Regions from separate parts of the Pseudoalteromonas sp. 68 DY56-GL68 genome, predicted to be linked through region 2. Evidence: predicted binding sites of a transcription regulator. Region 2 holds the regulator's gene; the other holds the start of a gene.
The links. The regulator FliA, encoded in region 2, starts transcription of late flagellar genes. The targets are predictions, from matches to a motif close to CTAAAGNTNNNNNNNNNNNNGCCGATA.

Region 1 (11,741 bases), 330 kb from region 2:
TCTAGCGCTACTCTAAAAGAGGTGGTCTGACCTCTATTAAGGAATAATCAATGACTCTCATATTTTTACTAGGTTTACTCGTGCTGCTTAGCGTTGCGAGTTACCACAGATCAAGCTGGAATACCTGTTTAGGTATTGCCATTGCGACTTTACTTGTTGGCACATTTGCTGGCGCGTTTGGCGCAATTAGTTGGCTACTATTCTTACTTATTGCTGTGCCACTTTCTGTGACTAGCATTCGTCAACAATACATCATTAAACCAATCTTTGCTGCGTTTAAAAAAGTAACACCGACTATGTCGGATACTGAAAAATCAGCCATTGATGCTGGTACTACATGGTGGGAAGCGGATCTATTTTGTGGCCGTCCTGACTGGAACAAATTACATCAGTACCCTGCTCCGAAATTAACAATCGAAGAGCAAGCGTTTATTGATGGTCCAGTTGAAGAAGTATGTAGCATGCTAGATGACTGGCACGCAACACACGAACTAACTGATTTACCGCAAGATGTTTGGCAATACCTAAAAGACAACAAATTCTTTGCCATGATCATCAAAAAAGAATACGGCGGTTTAGAGTTTTCTGCTTATGCACAATCATGTGTACTGCAAAAGCTAACCAGTAAATCAACGTTACTATCTTCTATCGTAGGTGTCCCTAACTCGTTAGGCCCAGGTGAGCTACTTCAGCACTATGGTACTAAAGAGCAAAAAGATCATTACTTACCGCGCCTTGCAAGTGGTCAAGAAATTCCATGTTTTGCTTTAACATCACCAGAAGCAGGTTCGGACGCAAGTGCAATTCCTGATTACGGTGTTGTATGTAAAGGTCAATGGAACGGTGAAGAAGTTGTTGGTATTAGCTTAACGTGGAACAAGCGTTATATTACGCTTGCCCCTGTTGCTACTGTACTTGGTCTTGCATTTAAACTACAAGATCCAGACGGTTTACTTGGTGAAGACAAAGAACCTGGTATTACTTGTGCGCTTATCCCAACAGATACTCCAGGAGTAGAAATTGGCCGTCGTCACTTCCCGCTAAATGTTCCATTCCAAAATGGTCCTACTCGCGGTAAAGACATCTTCGTACCACTTGATTACATCATTGGTGGCCCGAAAATGGCGGGTCAAGGCTGGCGTATGCTTGTTGAATGTTTATCTGTTGGTCGTGCAATCACATTGCCGTCTAACTCAACAGGTGGCATTAAAACAATTGCGCTTGCAACAGGTTCTTACAGCCGTATTCGTCGTCAATTCCGTTTACCTATTGGTCAAATGGAAGGTGTTGAAGAGTCATTAGCAAAACTGGCAGGTTTCGCATACAGCTCTGATGCAGCTGTAAGCATGTCTACAGGTGCTGTTGACCTTGGTGAAAAGCCATCGGTTGTATCTGCGATTATCAAATATCACTTAACTGAGCAAATGCGTGAAGCAACGATTCACGGCATGGATGTTCATGGTGGTAAAGGCATTATGCTTGGTCCAAATAACTACTTAGGTCGTGGTTACCAAGGTGCGCCAATTGCAATTACCGTAGAAGGTGCAAACATCTTAACGCGTAACATGATCATCTATGGTCAAGGTGCGATTCGCTGCCATCCATTCGTGTTAACTGAGCTTGGTGCATGTGCGATTGAAGACCGTGAAGAAGCATTGTCAGTATTCGATAAAGCGTTAATGGGCCACATTGGCTTTACAATTTCAAACCTAGTTCGTACTAAGTGGTTAGCCTTTACTAATGCTCGCTTCACAAGCACGCCATACAAAGACGAAACAGCGGAATTCTACCGTATTGCATCTCGTTTCAGTGCGTCGTTAGCATTAATGTCGGATATCAGCATGGCGGTGTTTGGTGGTTCATTAAAGCGTAAAGAGCGTATCTCTGCACGTTTAGGTGACTTACTAAGCTACTTATACCTTGTATCTGCAACACTTAAACGCTACAACGATGAAGGCCGTAAAAAAGAAGATTTTGCGCTTGTTCAATGGAGCTGCCAAGATCACCTTTACCACTGCCAACGTGCACTTGCTGACTTAATCAATAACATGCCATCTGCACCACTTCGTGCAATGCTAAAAATCATGTTATTCCCATTCGGTCGTCCTGTTCGTAAGCCTACTGATAAACTTGAGCACAAACTTGCTCACTTATTACAAGTACCAAGCGAAACTCGTAACCGTTTAGCTAACTACATTTACCTTAAAAACGAGCCGCTTAACCTTGTTGGTCGTCAAGAGCAAACGCTTAAAGACGTACTCGAAGTTGAACCACTGTTTAATAAGGTATGTCGTGAAAAAGGTGTAAAACTGCCTTTCTTCCAACTTGATAAAGTAGCGCAAATGGGTCTGGAAGCAGGCATTTTAAGCCAAGCAGAAGCCGACAAACTAGCCGCAGTTGAAAAAGCCCGTCTTGACGTTATTAACGTTGACGACTTTGACCCTGCTGACTTAGTTGCTGGTAAAGTTGCTCGTGGCGAAGGCAATAAAAAAGCGGATGCCGCTTAAGCAATAAACATTATTCCAATTGTTATAACAAACCAAACCAGCGCATAATGCGCTGGTTTTTTTTGCGCTAAATATTGCTGCAATACACACCATACTGCCCCAATGGGGATGTAAATCAAGTTAGTGCCAAGCATGCTTATAACGACAATTAAAGACACAGCAAAAAATATAAGGCTCGGTAAAAAATGACTTATATAAAACAGCTTGCCTTGGTTAACACTTTGAAAAAATAACCGATATTTATTAAAAACAGCCATGCAATCAAACTGCAGTGAGCTCGCTAGCAACACGCATACTGAAAAAGCAGTAGCTTGTATCAGGTCACTAAAGTCGTTACGAATTGTAATTAACTGCAATAAAGCTAACAAAAGTGCAACTAGTCCTGCCCCACGCCAAATTAAGCTCCAGCTGTGTTGTATAAAGTAGCTAAACCAGAATAAACCAAACGATTGTACTTTCAGTTTATGACTAATTCTTACAGGTGGGAGCAAAGTCGAACAGCAGAAAATAGCTACAAAACCCAAAAAGTATTGCAGCGAAGTTAAACTAACAGGCAGTAATACCAGTACAAAACTTATTAAGAAGCTATAAAAGAGCGCAAGTGGCCTATAAAGAACAAATACCCCACATAACCATTGCAACAACATGAACAAAAGAAAATGAGGCACTTGTAGCCATTGTTTTAGCGATAGATCCATTGCTATTAATAAACTCGCAATAAGCCAAGCATTACTTAAAAATAGTAATTTGCAGTCAACGCACACTCGCCAAGAAGGTTTAAATAAACTGCGCTGAAATACCCTGTTTTGCGCATTTTTAATGGCTGGGGCCATGGCCCATAACATCACAGATTCAAGTAAAAGATAAACCACTGCTAATTTTGCACCGTAAGCAGGTGCTGCATGGCTATCAACTATTTTTCCAAGCCCTAAAAACAAAAGTAAAGTCAAACCAAGAAATGCAGGACCCAGTACGAGTGCGAACAGCAAGCTAAAACTCTTTAGCTGAGACAGCATACTTTTAAGGGTAGTCGTATATGCTAGATATCGAAAAGAGAGGAATGAGATGTATCTGGCAAAGTAGTCAATCATAATGATGAACACTCAAAACCGTGCTGTAAAAATACCTCCGGTTCATGGCTTGTTATGATGATCTGCCCATTAGGTTTATCATTGAGGTAGCTATTAAGCAATTTGAGTAAAAACCGAATGCTTTCTTGGTCTAATGCTGCACTCGGTTCATCTAACAACAAAAATGGGGTTTGCTTTAAAAAAGCAATAATAAGCTGGCACTTCTTTTGATTACCACTCGACAAAGCACTAAAGCGGGTATTGAGGTGCTCATCAAACCTAAATCCAGTAATAAGTTGCTCTGGTATTTCTTTCTTTACCGCCTTACAACTAAGTTCAATAATTTGTCGCGCGGTTAAAAAATCGGGCAGCGCAATACGGTCACTGGCAATCGAAACATAACTTTGAACAGATTCAATTGTTTCACTGTTGAACAAAACATACCCTGATTGTGGATTTTCGAGGCCTGCAATGATCATCAGTAATGTTGTTTTTCCCTTGCCATTAGCTGCTTGTAAGCAGGTTTTTTTGCCGTTGAACTGCTTATTATAATTTTTAAAAACTTGAGCTGAAGCGAAACGCTTATTGAGATCTTTAATTTCTATCATGATTATTCCTTTAATTGTGGAAAAATACTAACACACTGGTGTCCACATTTAGTTACATGATTTGTAACAAATATCGACGCTCGAAGGCTTGCGTTTATAAATTGAACAAGTAAGACTCTATTGCGGAAAAATAAAAAGGAATAATTACAATGAAACCGAGTTTCCAATTAGCAGCCATTGCTTGTGCGCTCAGCCTTGCATTAGCAGGATGTTCACAGTCAAACCAATCAACAACTAATACTAATAACCAACAGCAAGTCCAAACAGTTAAACAATATGATGCTGAGACCTTTTTTGATACAACCTCAATTATGGGTAGCAGTTTTTCACCGAAGGGCGACAAAGTACTAATAAGCAGCGACGAAAGCGGTATTTATAGCTTGTACGAAGTCGATATTAAAACCGCCAAGAAAACCCGCTTAACAGATTTTGAAGACAGTACTTATGCAGTCGCTTATTTCCCTAACGATGAGCGCGTATTATTTACTAAAGACTCAGGCGGTAACGAGCGTTATCACATCTATGTGCGCGAAACCGATGGCACAGTTAAAGATCTCACCCCCGGTGAAGAAACTAGAGCAGGGTTTGCTGGCTTTACTGAAGACGGTAAACACTTCTTTATAACCAGCAATCAACGCGACGCTAAATTTATGGATCTGTACCGCGTTGATGCTAACAGCTATGAAGTGACCCCTGTTTATCAAAATACTATGGGGCTTGATGTCGGTGCAATCAGCCCTGATGGCCGTTTTATTGCTTTATCGAAAAACAATTCGAACAAAGACAGCGATGTATTCATTCTTGATACTCGCAAAAAAACGCTTAAACCAGAACTCATCACTCGCCATGACGACGATGCCAAATACTCTCCTGAAACCTTCTCAAGAGACAGTAAATCACTGTATTACTCAACCGATGCCAAAGGTGAGTTTGCAGAAATTTGGCGCTATGATTTAACGACTGGCGAGCATAGCCCTGCCCTCAAAGATGAATGGGATGTGAGCTTTATTTACTTCTCTAAATCTGGTCGTTATCAAGTAAGTGGTGTTAATGCTGACGCAAGCACTAAGGTGTCGATAATCGATACCACCACAGGTAAAGGCATAGCTATGCCATCGCTGCCTGCTGGTAATTTACGTGGTGTAAACTTCTCTGCTGATGAAAAAACCATGGCGTTTTACTTGAATTCAGATACCTCGCCAAGCAACTTATTTGTGTGGCAACTCGGTGAGTCGAAAGCGAAACAGTTAACCAACACATTAAGTGATGCGATTGATCAAAATGACTTAGTTGAAAGCACAATTGTACGCTTTAAAAGTTTTGATGGTTTAGAAATCCCTGGGGTTTTATATAAGCCTAAGCAAGCTAACAGCAACAACAAAGTACCAGCTTTAGTTTGGGTGCATGGCGGCCCAGGCGGACAAAGCCGCACAGGTTATAGTGCAATGCAGCAGCATCTAGTCAATCATGGTTATGCCATTTTTGCAGTCAATAACCGTGGCAGTTCAGGTTACGGTAAAACCTTCTTTCATTTAGATGACAAAAAGCATGGCACTGACGATTTACAAGATATCGTTTATGGTAAAAAACACCTGCAAAGCTTAGATTGGGTTGATGCAGACAAAATTGGCATTATGGGGGGCAGCTACGGTGGCTTTATGACCGCCGCAGCACTTGCCTTCGAGCCTGAAGAATTCAAAGTAGGTATTAATATCTTTGGTGTAACAAACTGGGTTAGAACCTTAAACTCGATCCCACCATGGTGGGAGAGTTTTAAAAAGGCGCTGTATGATGAAATGGGCGACCCCGCGACAGACGGCGAACGTCACCGTGCAATTTCGCCGCTCTTTCATGCTAAAAACATCACTAAGCCATTAATGGTGATCCAAGGTGCTAACGACCCACGGGTTTTACAAGTTGAAAGCGATGAACTTGTTGCCGCTGTAAAGGCAAATGGTGTGCCTGTCGACTATGTGTTATTTGATGATGAAGGCCATGGTTTTACTAAAAAGGAAAACCGTATTAAAGCCTCAAACGCATACCTTGAGTTTTTAAATACCTACTTAGATAAGTAGTAAAACAGTAAAGGTTAAAGGCCGGTTTTATACCGGCTTTTTTATGCAAAATACCTGTATACAAGCAAAATTTAGTATTTCATACAGTACTGTACGAAATACTGTATGAATTTAGTGGTAGATTTTTCACCTTTTTAGCTCTTCAAAGAAAATCATAACTACATGTTTAATAACAACTAAATATTTTTAATTAAAATAAAACTGAACTATTGGTTAAAAAATAGCAAAAAAGTACTTGCGCAAAAACACTGTATAAACTACTGTATACACATACTGTATAAACAACCAGTGAGTGAAAGTTATGTTACAGCCAATTACATTAAGAACAGTTAAAAGCTACCAACAAGATAACGACAAAGCGTCTGTTAATTTAATTCAAATTGAAGACGAAATATCAGCAACCTTTGAGTTATTAAAAGTATTGCATCATTACAATAGCCAAAATGCATGGACACTATTAATTGCCCCTGACCATGTACCTAGCAAAGCATTATTAGATTCGTGTTCGATTGATACCAGCAAACTACTTGTGATCAGACAAAAGCATTTAGTTAACCTTGAGTACGTACTTAGCTCAGCATTACATAACGGTAATTTTGCTGCTGTGATCACATGGACAGATATTGTAAACAATCACCAACTTGATTCGATGAACTTAAACCTTGAGCAGGCATCAGCTAAGTTTTATTGCTTTACAAAAAGCGCTCAGTTAAACAATTTAGTACCCCAGCCACAATAGGCTTGTTAAAATAACAATTTACAGTTTTAGGTAAGTTGTTATGACATCACTCACACACCCCCTTTGTCCTTGTGGCAGCGAATCGACTTACGAGCTTTGCTGCCAGCCTTTTCATACCGGTGCAAACCAAGCTGATACCCCAGAGCAACTTATGCGTTCTCGTTTTAGTGCATACGCGCTAAAAGATGCAAAATATGTATTTAGTACTTATGTACAAAGCCAGCAAGCCGCGAACCCGGTTCGCGAAATTAAAGATTTTGCTAATAGCTGCCGTTTTACCAAGCTAAACGTTTTAGATACTGAATATAACGAGCAAGAAGGTTTTGTAGAATTTAAAGCAAATTACTTTTACCAAAACTTGTATTGTGAGTTACACGAAAAGTCGCGTTTTATTAAAGAAGATGGCCTATGGCGTTACCTAGATGGTGATATAACGCCCGTTGCAGATATTAAAATTGGCCGTAATGATGAATGCCCTTGCGGTAGCGGCAAAAAATATAAAAAGTGTCACGCAATTTAAATCACGGCTATTCACTTTTTATATAGCCAATCTAAACCTTGACTGGCCGTTGTAGGGAAAGCCGTTGCGTGGTGGGCATGTGGAATAACAAATAAATTTGTCATCACGTGTTCGCCACTTTGCTTATTAATTTTATCTACTAATTGTTTAGTACCAGAAACCATTTTTTCACCTTCACTCTCTTCAAGCTCACCCACTGCGATGTAAACTTTTGTTGTGTTGGTAGCTGGTTGTACAGTCATAGCTAATATTGAGTTTTCTTTAAACCACACTGATGGACTGCCAATTATATAGCTTGAAAAAAGCGTCGGCTCGGTAAATAAGGTATAAGCAACAAACAGGCCCCCTAACGAATTACCGACAAGCGTCTTTTGCGTGTCAGTGCGATAATGCGTGTTAATATAAGGGATAACAGTCTGTTTTAAGTAATTTAAATGTTGCTTTGCGCCCCCTGTAGCACGTTTCCATGTCTTATCAACAAACGGTGTGTAATCATGAATTCGGCTATTTAGCCCAGGTATGCCCTTTTGATAACCAACGGCAACAAGAATTACTTCCTCAATGGAGCCTGAATTCATCATAAAACGGCTAGCACCTGAGGCTATGGGCAAACTGTAATTGGCGTCTAACAGATAAACCACTGGATAACGTTTCTGGTTTTGTTTTTGATAGCTACGTGGCAGTTTGATAGTAATGGGGTATTCATTTTCTGTATGTTTATCTTTTAGCAAAACTGTATCAGTGCGCGGCAGAGTAAAGGGTTCAGCCCAAGCGGTAAAGCCTGTTCCGAAAATACAGAACATCAAAATAAAAAGTATATTAGGCATCGTTAATCCTTTAGCCATTTCTTAATGGGTAACACCCACTCATCTTTTGGCTCATAAAATGCGCCATGAGAGAGTCCTGTATTAATGCTTATTTCTTCGAACTTAGTAACTTCACTCCTATCAATTAAAAATTGGCAAGAGCCAACCTGATCAGACCGTTCAAAGATTGAGTAAACCTTACCGAATGCCCTAACTGATGGATGCTTTTTAATTAAACCGGCACACCCTGCTAATATTATTAAGTTAATATTTGTGCGTTTAAGTTCATTGGCTGCCAGTACCGATAATGCCCCACCTCGAGAAAAACCGACCAGACTAATATGCGACTCAGGAACACCTGCCTTTAATAAGATGTCGACATCAGCAGCTAACTTTTTAGCAAATAAAAATGGGGCTGTGCCTTTTTTTCGGTGGTATGTAATTAAGTTATAGGCTGGATCTGCTAGTGCTTTTTTAATTGCAGGAAAATCATAAATGCCATATTTTGGATGGCGTGGACGAGTATGCTCACCTTCGACGATGTAACCATGAGAATAAAAAACATAATGCTCATTGCTATTGAAGCTACTAGGAAGCTCATCATAAATAGTATTTGCTTGGACTTGGCATCCGCAAATAACAAGTAGTAATAAAAAACGGCGCATACTAATCCATAGCTAGGCAATAAAAATGGGCCATAAGGCCCACTCTTAGATTCGCTCGTTTGACGTTTACTCTTCGTCAAACTCTTGTAATTGTCGCTGTGCAGGACGCGCTAAGATTTCAACATAAAACGTCATAAGTCCTTTGGCTTCAATATCGCTAATGCATTTGTTGATCTCTGCCACATGCACAACCTGAGCATCTTCTGCAGATTCGCCAAACTTACAGTCAAACGCCCAATAATCAGCCCCTTCAGGAAGTGTTTTGTTGCGTTCACGTTTTAAGTATTTTTTTACTTCGTGTTTGGCTGCATCAACCATACGAGGATATTTGATTTTCTCATGGTTAAGCGTGAATGTTTTTTTCATTATGGTCCTAATAACTTGATTCAATAGTCATGGCATAAAGCCACTAGGTCGCATTATAACAAGCACATTTAAAATTAGCTGTAGTTTTTAATAATACGCTGAAATTTACCTATATTACCTATTGTAGCGTACAAGAAAGTTATGACAATGGAATTAATTATTTAAGCTGTCGCTAAGTACAAAGGCTGATGAATTGATTCGTCTTTTAAGCCATCATAAAAAGCCGCTGCGTCCATTTGTGGTCGCTCTGTAACACTATTATTAGTGTAATAACGCTTTCTAACAGCAGGTTCGCAATTATCAATGACATTTAATGGCACATGGCATTTATCATCACGAATTGTCAGTGGCTCTGGGTTTAAACATTGACGTAAACGAATGTCTGTAAGTCCACCACTTAGAAGACGAAATGCATTTTGCTCGCCAATTAGCATGTCAAATTGCTCTGGTGCTAATACTTGCTTTGGTCCCGCCCCTAACTCATTACGTAGCGCTTGCTCAGATATTTGGGTGTTAGCTAACTCTGATTTTGGTAGGTGAAACTGACTAAAGTCGAGCACATCATGAGAGAGCATTGCCAATAGTAAAGCAAATTCTCCACTGCGTTGCTCATGAACACTTTTATTAAGACGATTATCAAGTTGACTCTCATTGAGTAACAAACCATCAATTTGCATAGACTTTAGCCGAATAGTTTCAAGATTAACCAGTTATCGGCATTAATCCATTTTTCTTTAGTTTTTTTCTTTACTTAAATAATCAGTTTGCTATTATCAGCGCCGTTGCATTGGAGGGGTTCCCGAGCGGCCAAAGGGATCAGACTGTAAATCTGACGGCTCAGCCTTCGCTGGTTCGAATCCAGCTCCCTCCACCACTTTTCTACGCTCAGTTAAGTGGGGCCAAATGCAATAACAATTAGTGTGGAGGGGTTCCCGAGCGGCCAAAGGGATCAGACTGTAAATCTGACGGCTCAGCCTTCGCTGGTTCGAATCCAGCTCCCTCCACCACTTTTCTAAACGACTTCTCTTTATATCTATTTTGTTATTATCTCATTGCCATCGTAACTGACTACCGTTTACTTTTAACCACTGACTTGCTTTTTTATAATCAGGGTAAAAGCGACTCACACGCTGCCAAAATACAGAACTGTGATTCATATATTTTAAATGCGCAAGTTCATGGACAATTACATAGTCGATTACCCACGTTGGCGCACAGGCTAAGTGTAGGTTGAAAGTTAACTCTCGACGTTGATTACAGCTCCCCCAGCGACGCTTATAATGTTGCACTTTTAACTGCTCTGGCAATGCCTCCTGCATTTTCAAGCAGTAGTCGTGAATACGCATTTCAAGGTAGCTCTCTAGCTTGTGATGTAAAAAGTCTTCCAGTAATGACAAATACTTACTCTCTGTATTCTTTACACGTGATGACACTGATAAGCTCAGCTCACTTGAGCGTTCATTTTGTTGCCAGTGACTACTTTTGCCTTTATTAAGTTTAATTGCTAACGGTTGGTTAAATAAGTTTATTACGCCCGTTTCCAATGGAAACTGCTGCATTTGTGCTTGTGAAGCTTGCTTAGCAATTTGTGCTTGTACCCAGTCTTTTTTAGACACGAGCCAGGACTCTATATCACCTAGTGGTACAAAATGCGGCGCGTAGACTGTTAGCTGCTGCTGAGCTACTTTAATCGCTACTGTTTTCCTACGTTTACTGCGTTTTAATGTGTAATCCAACAAAAAATAAACCAATTCAATGCATAAAATCTTGGTATTACATTTTACCCTGTAAAATACCTGCTAATCTATAAATATGACTAACAAATAAGTTTTCATTCTTATGCCTGATAAACCCTGTTGTAGTTATACCTCTCCCACAGGAAAAAAGTGCCAAGAAACTGATATGGGATCTGGCTTTTGTTTTTGGCACGACAATAAATTTGATAAGTCTGGGCTTGAACTAACGCAGAAATTGGAGCGTTACGCTAAAAAAGGTGGGTTATTACAAGGCTTACAATTACAAAGAGCTAACTTATCTGGGCTTAACTTAATTAAGCAAGATGATGAAGAAGGCTATGAGCTCTCTTACTGCAATTTCTATCGAGCAAACCTATCTGGTGCACATTTATTCAATAATAAAATTGCCAATGCCTCACTCATGAAAGCAAATTTGCATAACGCGAGCCTGCATTACTGTGATTTGAAGGACACAAACTTACTTGGCGTTAAACTCAACGATAGCCGCATCGATAATATTGATTTGGGAGAAAAGTTATTACAAGAATCACAAGCAATTAAAGCACGAAAAAATAAACAACATAGTCAAGCACATGATCTATTTGAACAATCCGAAGAGATTTATCGAAATCTTCGTAAAGCATCGGAA
Region 2 (11,741 bases):
ATTCCGTGTAGTGTCAATTTTTTGAAATTGTTGAATTATGGAATTTAAAGCGGTATTACAACAACTTAATAAAGATAAAAAAGAGTATGCTAAAGGTGTGGGTACACCCTTACTAGTGCTAGCTGCGCTAGGTATGGTGATTTTACCACTGCCACCTTTTCTTTTAGATATTCTTTTTTCGTTTAATATCGCACTCGCACTTGTGGTACTTCTGGTCACGGTTTATACCATGAAGCCACTTGAGTTTGGCATGTTTCCAGCCGTATTATTAATCGCCACGATTATGCGCCTTGCACTCAATGTTGCCAGTACTCGTGTTGTGTTACTTGAAGGCCACAACGGTGGTGACGCAGCAGGTAAGGTTATCGAGGCATTCGGCTCGGTGGTTATAGGTGGTAACTATGCCGTAGGTTTAGTGGTCTTCCTTATCCTCATTATCATTAACTTTGTTGTTATCACCAAAGGTGCTGGCCGTATTTCTGAAGTGTCAGCACGTTTCACCCTAGATGCAATGCCAGGTAAACAAATGGCGATTGACGCCGATTTAAATGCCGGTTTTATCAGTGCAGAGCAAGCGCGTGAGCGCCGTGATGAAGTAACTCGTGAAGCTGATTTTTACGGTTCAATGGACGGTGCAAGTAAGTTCGTTAAAGGCGATGCCATCGCCGGTATCGTGATACTTGTAATCAATATTGTTGGTGGTTTATTTGTTGGTATGATTCAGCACGACTTAAGCTTTAGTCGAGCGATGGAGGTTTATACCCTGCTAACGATTGGTGATGGCCTAGTAGCGCAATTACCATCACTGTTACTTTCAATTGGTACGGCGATTGTTGTGACGCGTCAAAATGAGTCGCACAACATGGGGGAGCAGTTTAAAACTCAGTTAGGTAACGAAAAATCTTTATATATTGCATCGGGTATTCTAATCACTATGGGCTTAGTGCCAGGTATGCCGCATATCGCATTTTTAAGTTTAGGTGCATTGCTTGGCTATCTTGCATATTTCACGCAAAAACAAAAAGCAAAAGCTGAAGCAGAGCAAGCAGAAATCGAAGCAAATGGCGGAGCACCAGGCACCGGTGTTGCTAATAAACAAGAGCAAAAAGAGCTGGGCTGGGATGATGTTCAGCAAGTAGATGTTATTGGTCTAGAGGTTGGTTATCGTTTAATTCCACTTGTTGACCAATCACAAGGCGGAGAACTACTTAATCGCATTAAAGGCGTGCGTAAAAAACTATCTCAAGAACTTGGTTTCTTAGTACCTCCTGTGCACATTCGCGATAACTTAGAGCTCGATCCAAATGCATATCGCATTACGATGATGGGTGTATCAAGTGGTGAAGGTGAATTAAAGCACGGTGATGAGCTGGCAATTAACCCAGGTCAAGTATTTGGCCCAATTAAAGGTGTTGAGACAAAAGATCCTGCATTTGGCCTTGATGCAGTATGGATCAAGCCAGATCAAAAAGACGAAGCCCAATCTCTTGGTTATACGGTTGTTGATTCTGCGACTGTGGTTGCTACACACATTAGTCAGTTGCTCACGAATAGCGCAGCCTTGCTACTTGGACATGAAGAAGTACAAAACTTATTAGATATGTTAGCGAAGAGCCATCCACGTCTTGTTGAAGGATTGGTGCCTGACGTTCTACCACTCACTACCGTTGTAAAAGTACTACAAAATTTACTTAATGAAGGGGTGGCAATTCGCGATATGCGTTCGATTGTTCAAACCCTTGTTGAATATGGCCCACGTAGCCAAGACCCTGATGTGCTAACGGCTGCAGTGCGAATTTCACTACGTAGACTTATCGTTCAAGATGCTGTTGGTATGTCTTCTGAGATCCCTGTCATAACCTTGGCGCCTGAGTTGGAACAGATGTTGCATCAGTCACTTCAAAATGCAGGTGACGAAGGTGCCGGAATAGAACCAAGCCTTGCAGAGCGACTTCAACAATCATTGAATGAAGCGCATCAAAACCAAGAAATGGCCGGTGAACCTTCAATACTGTTAACGTCAGGAATGTTACGCACTGTGTTATCTCGTTTTGTTAAGTACACGATTCCAGGTTTAAGGGTCATGTCTTATCAAGAGGTACCAGACGAAAGACAGATTAAGATTGTCAGCTCAGTAGGCCAACAATAGGATAGTAAAGGGGTTGAACCATGAAAATTAAACGTTTTTTTGCTAAAGATATGCGCACTGCACTTAAAGAAGTGAAAGATGAGTTAGGTGTTGATGCGGTTATTATGTCAAATAAAAAGCTCGCTAACGGTGTTGAAATCGTTGCAGCTGTAGATTACGACAAAGCAGCCCCAAAAGCCGAAGCCGCGCCCGCAGCAGTGCAATCAAAACCTGCGCCACAGCCTAACTTTGTAAAGCCTGAACCAATGCGTGCTAAACCTGAGCCGCAAGCAAAAGTTGCTGATAGCCTACAAGCGTTACTTGAGCGTCAAGCCCCACGCCCTCGTTCGCCTGAGCTTGCATCTATGTTTAGCCAATCTGGTATCGATACAGGCGAGCACTATCAGCCTAAAGAGTCAAGCTTTCAGCAGCAACCTGAGTTTGCTCAAAAGCCACGTTACCAAGAACAAGCTGCACCTCGTGTGCAAACGCAAGCTCATAGCTTAGGTTTTGATGACTTAGATGCAGGCTTTGATGATTTAGATTCGCCTGTTGAGCAGAAAAATTCTGCGCCTGCTAATCAATCAGAAATGGCGACAATGCGTGAAGAAATGAATGCGATTCGTCAATTACTTGAACATCAAGTATCGGGATTAATGCAGCAAGATATGGCCCGTCGTGATCCAACTCGTGCGTGTATGATTGACCGTTTAGCGGGGATGGGAATTGAGCGTGATGTTGCTGAGCAAATGGCGTGTTTTATTCCTGACGATGTTTCACGTCAACAAGCTTGGCAAGCACTCCTGCAAATGGTTGAAAACCAAATGCATACGACCAATAACGAAATCTTACGTCAAGGCGGCGTGTTTGCACTTGTTGGGCCTACAGGTGTTGGTAAAACAACCACTGTTGCTAAGCTTGCTGCGTTAGGTGCGCAAAAATACGGTGCTGACAAAGTTGCATTAATTACGACGGATACATACCGTATTGGTGCCTACGAACAACTTGCTACTTATGGCCGTATTATTGGCTGTGGTGTTAAACAAGTAAAAGATGCAAATGAATTAGCTGAAGTGCTATACCATTTACGTAATAAGCGACTAGTATTAATAGACACAGCAGGAATGAGCCAACGTGATTTACGTTTGACTGAGCAGCTTAATACACTAATGCGTAATCAGCGTGTTGATATTCGTAGTTACTTAGTATTAAGTGCTACAGCACAAATAAATGTGTTGCAAGAAACCGTAAGACACTTTAAAAAGGTGCAACTAAGTGGTTGTATATTCACTAAGTTAGATGAATCACTAAGTTTAGGTGAGATTATTAGCATAGCGATTCAAAATCGCCTTCCGATAGGGTATCTTACTAATGGTCAGCGAGTTCCTGAGGATATTCGTGTTGCAAATGCCGAAAAACTAGTGAAAAAGGCTGAACAATTGTATTTAAAACGAGCAAAAGCACAACATTCACGACGTCAAGCAGTAGCGTCGAGCACAGTAGGGATGTATGATTAACACAGTATTAGATCAAGCAAGCGGCCTGCGCAAAATGAATCAAAATAATAATAGTGGCGTTAAAGTAATCGCTGTGACTGGCGGCAAAGGTGGTGTGGGTAAAACCAATGTTTCATTAAATACCGCTATTGCACTCGGTCAGCAAGGAAATCGAGTATTAGTTCTCGACGCCGATTTGGGATTGGCAAACTGTGACGTCATGCTTGGCCTTCGTGTTGAACGTAACTTATCTCATGTTTTATCTGGCGAATGTGAGCTGGATGAAATCCTTGTTGAAGGCCCTGCGGGAATTAAAATAGTTCCTGCAACCTCTGGTTCGCAAAGTATGGTGGAACTTAGTCCTTCTGAACATGCTGGCCTTATCCGCGCGTTTAGCGAATTAAACACTGAGTTTGATATATTAATTGTCGATACCGCCGCGGGTATTTCTGACATGGTATTAAGCTTTTCACGTGCAGCACAAGATGTTGTTGTGGTTGTGTGTGATGAACCTACCTCGATTACCGACGCCTACGCACTCATTAAAGTACTGAGTCGTGAACACGGTGTGTATAAATTTAAAATTGTTGCCAATATGGTCCGCAGTATGCGTGAAGGCCAAGAATTGTTTGCTAAACTATCAAAAGTAACCGATCGTTTCTTGGATGTATCTATGGAATTAGTTGCAACAATACCGTATGACGAAAATATGCGTAAATCGACTCGACGCCAAAAAGTGATTGTTGAGTTGTTTCCTAGTTCGCCAGCAGCAGTCGCATTTAAAACATTAGCAACAAAAGCAGTTAAGTGGCCAATACCAAATCAACCATCAGGTCATTTAGAATTTTTTATTGAAAAACTAGTAAACGGCTAACTATGACAACATCGGTGAATAAAGCGATGGGATATCAATCAGCAAACAATTTGAATGCGATTGTCGAAAAGCATGCCTCTTTAGTCAAAAAAGTGGCATGTCATTTAATTGCTCGTTTACCCGCCAGTGTTCAATTAGACGATTTAATTCAATCAGGCATGATTGGCCTTATTGAAGCATCAAAAAACTTTGATGCGAGCAAAGGGGCAAGCTTTGAAACCTTCGCTGGTATTCGCATTCGTGGTGCGATGCTTGACGAAATTCGTCGGGGCGATTGGGCGCCTCGCTCTGTTCACCGAAATGCCCGCCTCGTTGCTGAAACCATTGCCTCATTAGAAAGTACTTTAAATCGAGAGCCAAAAGATACAGAAGTTGCTGAAAAACTTGATATTACGCTTGATGAGTACCATCATATCTTACATGATGTAAACTCCAGTAGAGTACTGGGTATTGAGGATTTAGGTGTTGATGAAGATGTCATCACACCAATGGGCCAAGATTTAGCACTAGACAAACCGTTTAATAACGTTAAAAATGAACGGTTTAACCAATCTCTATTAACGGCTATTCAATCGTTACCAGAAAGAGATGCGCTTGTTTTGTCTTTGTATTACAACGATGAAATGAATTTAAAAGAAATAGGGCACATACTCGATGTAAGTGAATCGCGTGTGAGTCAAATACATGGTCAGGCGATGATTAAGCTCAAAGCAAAAATCAATGACTGGATTAATTAGTAGTAAGTAAATATAGGTTCAAACCTCACCGGAGGATGTTTTGGATAAAAACATGAAAATTCTTGTTGTTGATGATTTTTCTACAATGAGACGTATCATTAAAAACCTGTTAAGGGATTTAGGTTTCACCAATGTGCAGGAAGCTGATGATGGTTCAACAGCATTACCAATGCTACAAAATCAAGAATTTGATTTTGTTGTCACCGATTGGAACATGCCTGGCATGCAAGGTATTGATTTGTTGAGAGCAATTCGTGCCGACGATAGCCTAAAGCATATTCCAGTGCTGATGGTGACAGCTGAAGCGAAAAAAGAACAAATTGTTGCTGCTGCTCAAGCGGGTGTTAATGGTTACATCGTTAAACCATTCACTGCTGCGACACTGAAGACCAAATTGGAAAAAGTGTTTGAACGTTTAGGTTAATCTAAGGGGAGAGGCTTATGTCAGCACTTGCTGCGCCTCAAATAAGTTTAGAGCAAGCTCGTCAACTTGTTGAGTATCTTGAAAATGGTGAACAAGAAAAAGCAGATAAGCTAATACTTGATACAGCATCAAAAGAACAATCAGAGTTGTTTGCAGAGGTCGGAAAATTAACGCGACAACTCCATGAAGCGCTAAAAAACTTTGATCTCGATACGCGTTTAACAGGCTTAACAACGGAAGCAATTCCTGACGCTAAACAGCGCTTAAATTATGTCATGGAAATGACAGAAAGCGCCGCTAATAAGACCATGGATGCAGTGGAAGCAAGTTTGCCAATTGCTCAGCAACTTGCAGACGATATAGCGACGATAAAACCTACATGGGATCGTTTGATGAATCGAGAAATTGAGCTCGGTGAATTCAAATCATTATGTCATAGCTTAGATAAGTTTATGAACAGCTCGCAAACTAAAACAGATGAGCTACAAGGCTTGATGACAAATGTGTTAATGGCACAAGATTATCAAGACTTAACAGGGCAAGTTATACGCCGAGTCATCGAGTTAGTGCGCGAAGTAGAAGACAGTTTAATCAATCTTTTAACTGTGTTTGGCAGTCAAGAAGATGGTCATCAAAAACAAGAAAAACAGGCCATAGAACAAGCACCTGCACAAAGCGATACGCTAGCAGGTCCTGAAGGGCCAATTATTGATAAAGAGTCTCGCGATGATGTTGTCTCAGGACAAGATGAAGTTGATGATCTATTATCAAGTCTGGGCTTCTAAGAGGAGAGTAGCTGCATGAGCTTTGAAGTCGATGAAGATATTTTACAGGATTTCCTAGTTGAAGCTGGGGAAATCTTAGAGCTTTTGTCAGAGCAATTAGTCGAACTGGAAAATAACCCAGAAGATAAAGATTTATTAAATGCTATTTTTAGAGGCTTCCATACCGTAAAAGGTGGGGCTGGCTTCTTAAGCATGACAGAACTTGTTGATGCTTGTCATGGCGCCGAGAATGTCTTTGATTTATTACGTCAGGGCGGGCGCACTGTTACATCTGAATTAATGGATGTTATTTTACAGGCTCTCGATACAATAAATGAAATGTTTACGACCATTCAGAATCGTGAGCAGCCAGAGCCTGCGGATCCTGTCCTCCTTGAAGCCCTTCATAAATTAAGTCACCCACCAAGCGCTGAAGAACTTGCTGGTGAAGACACATCAATAACAGAGGCTGTTAGCACCGCGCCTGAAGAGCCACTTGTTGAAGAACCTCTCATCGACAGCTCAGAAGTAACTGCTGATGTGGCAACGGATAACACCGATGAAGACGACCCGTTTGCATTTGATATGTTGTTTGACGGTGGTTTGGCTGATACTCAGCCTGATGCACAAAATATTGATGAAATAACCGAAGATGAATTTGAAAGCTTACTTGATGAGCTACATGGTAAAGGGCAAAGCCCTGCAGCTGTTGAAGCAGAAAAAGTAAGTAATGACAGTGATGATATCACTGATGATGAATTTGATAGTTTGTTAGATGAACTTCACGGAGTTGGTAGCTTTGGTGAAGTAAAATCAACGAGCACACCAGAACAAGTGTCGGCTGAAAAGCCTGTTAGCACAGCATCACAGCCTGCTGGCAGTGAGGGTGACGATGAAATCAGTGACGATGAATTTGAAGCCCTGCTTGATGAGTTACATGGTAAAGGAACGGCGCCTAAATCATTAGAGCCTTCATCACCAGCACAGCCTACAGAGCCAAAAGCGCCTGAAGCTGCGAAAGCTGAGCCTAGTAAACCAGTGCCTCAAGCAAAACCATCAACCCCTCCTCCTGCAAAAGCGGCTCAGCCTGCTCCTGTTGCAGCTAAAGCAGAGCCTAAGCCAAGTGCCGCTGCGAAAAAAGCACCTGCACCACAGGCGGAAACGACGGTACGTGTTGATACTAAACGTCTTGACGAGATTATGAACATGGTTGGCGAACTGGTACTTGTTCGTAACCGCTTAGTCAGTCTTGCTAATAATACCAATAGTGAGTCTATGGGTAAGGCTATCTCGAATTTAGACGTTGTCACAGCTGACTTGCAAGGTGCTGTGATGAAAACACGAATGCAGCCGATTAAAAAAGTATTTGGCCGTTTCCCTCGCGTTGTTCGTGATTTAGCACGTAGTTTGAAAAAAGATATTAATTTGCAGTTGGTTGGTGAGGAGACTGATTTAGATAAAAACTTAGTTGAAGCCCTTGCTGATCCACTTGTGCATTTGGTCCGTAACTCAGTTGACCATGGTATTGAAATGCCTGATGTACGTGAGGCCGCAGGCAAGCCTCGTACAGGTACTGTTACGCTATCAGCATCACAAGAAGGCGACCATATTCTACTTACCATCCGTGATGATGGTGCCGGTATGGACGCTGAGAAACTGAAAAAGATAGCAATCAGTAAAGGTGTTATCGATCATGACCAAGCTAGCAGACTATCTGATACAGAAGCGTATAATTTAATTTTTGCTCCTGGCTTCTCAACGAAAGAAGAGATTTCTGACATTTCGGGCCGTGGTGTGGGTATGGATGTGGTGAAAACCAAGATTACCCAATTAAATGGCTCAGTGAATATTCAGTCAGAACTTGGGGTCGGTACTGTACTTGAAATTAAAGTGCCGCTTACATTGGCCATTCTTCCAACATTGATGGTTATTGTTGGAGAGCAAACATTTGCGTTGCCACTTGCAGGTGTTAGTGAAATTTTCCACCTCGACTTAACCAAGACGAATGTTGTCGATGGGCAGCTGACGATTATTGTTCGTCAAAAAGCTATTCCGCTCTTTTATCTAGAGCATTGGTTAGTGAAAGGTGCAAATAGCCAAGAACGCAAAGCCGAAGGACATGTTGTTATTGTTCAAATAGGTACAAAACAGGTGGGCTTTGTTGTTGACTCATTGATAGGTCAAGAAGAAGTCGTTATCAAACCGCTAGATGCTTTATTACAAGGTACACCAGGCATGGCGGGTGCGACGATTACCTCTGATGGTGGGATTGCACTTATTTTAGATGTGCCAAGCATGCTTAAACATTACGTTGGCTAGCATTATTTAAACTCACTATTCTAAGTGCGCATTAATAGTGCGCACTTACACTGAACACATAACAAGAGAGTGCCAATGGCAGTCAAAGTATTAGTAGTCGATGATTCGAGCTTTTTTCGCCGCCGTGTTAGCGAAATTTTAGAGCAAGATAGTAATATCCAAGTTGTAGGCTTTGCCGTGAATGGCAGAGAAGCTGTTGATAAGGCAAAAGAGCTTAGGCCTGATGTTATTACTATGGACGTTGAAATGCCTGTTCTTGATGGTATTAGTGCCGTCAAAGAGATTATGGCTGCAACACCAACGCCTATTTTAATGTTTTCTTCATTAACTCGTGATGGTGCAACAGCAACACTTGACGCGCTTGATGCGGGGGCTTTGGACTTTTTACCGAAAAAGTTTGAAGATATCGCTCGAAATAATGAAGATGCAATCGCACTTTTACAAAATAAAGTAAAAGAAATTGGTCGCCGTCGCATTTCACGTTTTACACGTCCTGCTCCGCCACCTAGTCCTGCATCTACAAGCACAAGAAGCGGTGGTATTGTTCAGCCTGATCGTAGTTTCAGCCGCCCAGCACCAGCTCCGGCTTCATCGACGAGCAATGTGCGAGCTTCAGGCAAGCAGTATCAAGTTGTCGCAATTGGTACATCAACAGGGGGCCCTGTTGCTTTACAAACCATATTAACTCAATTGCCAGCTAATTTTCCGCACCCTATTTTGCTGATTCAGCATATGCCTGCTGCATTTACACCTGCTTTTGCTGCGCGACTAAATGGTTTGTGTAAAATTAAAGTGAAAGAAGCGCAACAAGGCGACCGATTAGTACCAGGCACCGCTTATTTAGCACCGGGTGGTCAGCAAATGCTGGTAGAAGGGCGTGGAAGCTCTCGAACATTACGTGTTTTCGAGGATGATAGTCCTCGCATTACATACAAACCGAGTGTGGATGTAACATTTGCAAGTGCTGCTAAAGCATTTGGTGGTGATGTATTGGCAGTTGTACTTACTGGTATGGGGGCTGATGGTCGAGATGGTGCCCGTATGTTAAAACAAGCTGGTGCGACGATATGGGCGCAAGATGAAAAAACCAGTGTTGTTTATGGTATGCCGCAAGCCGTTGCCAATGCAGGCCTTGCTAGTGAGAGCTTAGCGCTTAACGACGTTGCTGCACGTTTAACACGAGAGACCGGTTGTGGATAAACTGTCGTTTCTTGGTTTAATTGTTGCTGTTAGCGCCATTGCTTTTGGTTATGCGCTTGAAGGTGGGGTGGTAAGCGCTCTATTTAATGGCCCCGCACTGATTATCGTGCTAGGTGGTACCTTAGGCGCTGTAATGTTACAAACACCAAGCAGTGTATTTTCTAAAACAGTAAAAATTAGCCATTGGGTATTTTTCCCCCCTTATCACGATATAGATGCAGCCATTGAGCAGGTGAAGCGTTGGTCTCAAAAAGCGCGCCAAGAGGGGTATCTTTCGCTTGAAGACGAGTCCTTAGCACATCACGATCCTTATGCGGCAAAAGGGCTAAGTATGTTAGTTGATGGAGCCGGTGAAACTAAGCTTAGAGACACACTTGAAATCGACTTAATGCTCGAGCGTGAAAGGTTAATGGAAGTGAGCCGTGTATATGAAGCCATGGGTGGCTACAGTCCAACCATTGGTATCTTAGGTGCGGTACTTGGGCTTATTCAAGCAATGCAATTTATAACTGATCCTGAAAAGCTTGGAGCAGGGGTCGCGACAGCATTTATTGCGACCATTTACGGGGTTGGTTTAGCAAACTTACTTTTCTTACCAATGGCAAATAAATTAAAGCAACAAATTGAACAAAAAATGCTGTACCACGAATTACTTGCAGAAGGGATTATAGCTATTGCTCAAGGTGAAAGTCCGTTAAATATTGAACTCAAACTTGAGGCGTATCGTGTTGAGCGTCCAAGCTTAGTTCGCGAGTAATTCCTATGATGCGCCGTCGCATGCGTCATAAAATTCAAAAAAGCCAACATACAGAGCGTTGGCTTGTTTCTTATGCTGATTACATGACCATTATGTTTGCCTTTTTTGTGGTCATGTATGCAATTGCCATTAGCAAGAATGAAGATTTCCAAGTGTTATCTGATTCACTAGAGCAAGTATTTGATAAATCAGCGCGTACTCATCAGCAGGCTGGAACTGGGATACACGGTACTGGCATTTTAACTGACCGCGTTACGCCTGAAAGTGACGTTTTATATGGCGAAAGTATACTTAAAGAAGAGCAAGGACCTAAATTAATCGATGGGCAAGCTGATACCAGTAATATCGAAAAAAAGCATTTAGGAAAACCGCTAGATAGTTTACTTAGCAAGCTACAATCAGCATTGATTGATGAGATCCGTAATGGAGAGGCAAACCTTGAGCTTAATCAAGACTGGCTGATAATTGAATTAAGTTCAGGCATGTTGTTTTCATCGGGAAGTGCTGTTGCTCAACAACGTGCTAAACAAGTTGTTGCATTAGTTAAAGATATTATCGCTCCTGTAGATAATTACATTCGTGTAAGAGGTTATACCGATAACGAAGGTATTCGTAATGAAATATTTCGATCTAACTGGGAACTGTCGGTCGCAAGAGCAACATCAGTATTGGTTGAGCTTGAAGAGCTAGGAATAAACCCTGCTCGCATGGCCATTGAGGGATATGGTCAATACTCACCCTTTTCTAGTAATGACACAGAGCAAGGGCGTGCAGAAAACCGTAAAGTCGTTGTGGCTCTTTCTAAATATGGTTTACCAGAACAAGCACAGCAGGATACCAATGAGCAGGCTAATCCTAGTGTAAAAGAGAGTACAGAAATTGAGTTGCCAAGCAATGACAACACGATTAAAGTGATCCAATTACCTCACGGTGGCATTCGAATTACCACGCGCAATGAACAATAATAAGGTGTGATGTGAAAATTTGGACAGTAGCGAATCAGAAAGGCGGAGTGGGGAAAACCACAACCGCTGTTAGTCTT

Region 1: NYF15_RS14290 (VC2046/SO_2500 family protein) is a predicted target of FliA. The motif match lies at 10,068-10,094, and genes of this name have one in related genera.

The regions. Positions count from the first base shown of each region.
Region 1 covers NZ_JAOCZL010000020.1:529,919-541,659, reverse strand. Annotated here, with positions in the region: gene fadE (acyl-CoA dehydrogenase FadE) at 51-2,507, shown strand; gene NYF15_RS14330 (DUF6136 family protein) at 2,504-3,598, opposite strand; gene NYF15_RS14325 (ATP-binding cassette domain-containing protein) at 3,595-4,185, opposite strand; gene NYF15_RS14320 (alpha/beta fold hydrolase) at 4,335-6,260, shown strand; gene NYF15_RS14315 (SulA-like leucine-rich domain-containing protein) at 6,562-6,999, shown strand; gene NYF15_RS14310 (YchJ family protein) at 7,040-7,519, shown strand; gene NYF15_RS14305 (alpha/beta hydrolase) at 7,531-8,346, opposite strand; gene NYF15_RS14300 (alpha/beta hydrolase) at 8,349-8,990, opposite strand; gene NYF15_RS14295 (DUF6172 family protein) at 9,057-9,356, opposite strand; gene NYF15_RS14290 (VC2046/SO_2500 family protein) at 9,518-10,033, opposite strand; tRNA gene NYF15_RS14285 (tRNA-Tyr) at 10,146-10,230, shown strand; tRNA gene NYF15_RS14280 (tRNA-Tyr) at 10,279-10,363, shown strand; gene NYF15_RS14275 (M48 family metallopeptidase) at 10,406-11,092, opposite strand; gene NYF15_RS14270 (ion channel) at 11,196-11,741, shown strand, end outside.
Region 2 covers NZ_JAOCZL010000020.1:197,240-208,980, forward strand. Annotated here, with positions in the region: gene flhA (flagellar biosynthesis protein FlhA) at 38-2,149, shown strand; gene flhF (flagellar biosynthesis protein FlhF) at 2,170-3,645, shown strand; gene NYF15_RS12730 (MinD/ParA family protein) at 3,638-4,498, shown strand; gene NYF15_RS12735 (RNA polymerase sigma factor FliA) at 4,525-5,235, shown strand; gene cheY (chemotaxis response regulator CheY) at 5,276-5,659, shown strand; gene NYF15_RS12745 (protein phosphatase CheZ) at 5,677-6,444, shown strand; gene NYF15_RS12750 (chemotaxis protein CheW) at 6,460-8,742, shown strand; gene NYF15_RS12755 (chemotaxis response regulator protein-glutamate methylesterase) at 8,818-9,942, shown strand; gene NYF15_RS12760 (flagellar motor protein) at 9,935-10,699, shown strand; gene NYF15_RS12765 (flagellar motor protein MotB) at 10,705-11,664, shown strand; gene NYF15_RS12770 (ParA family protein) at 11,676-11,741, shown strand, end outside.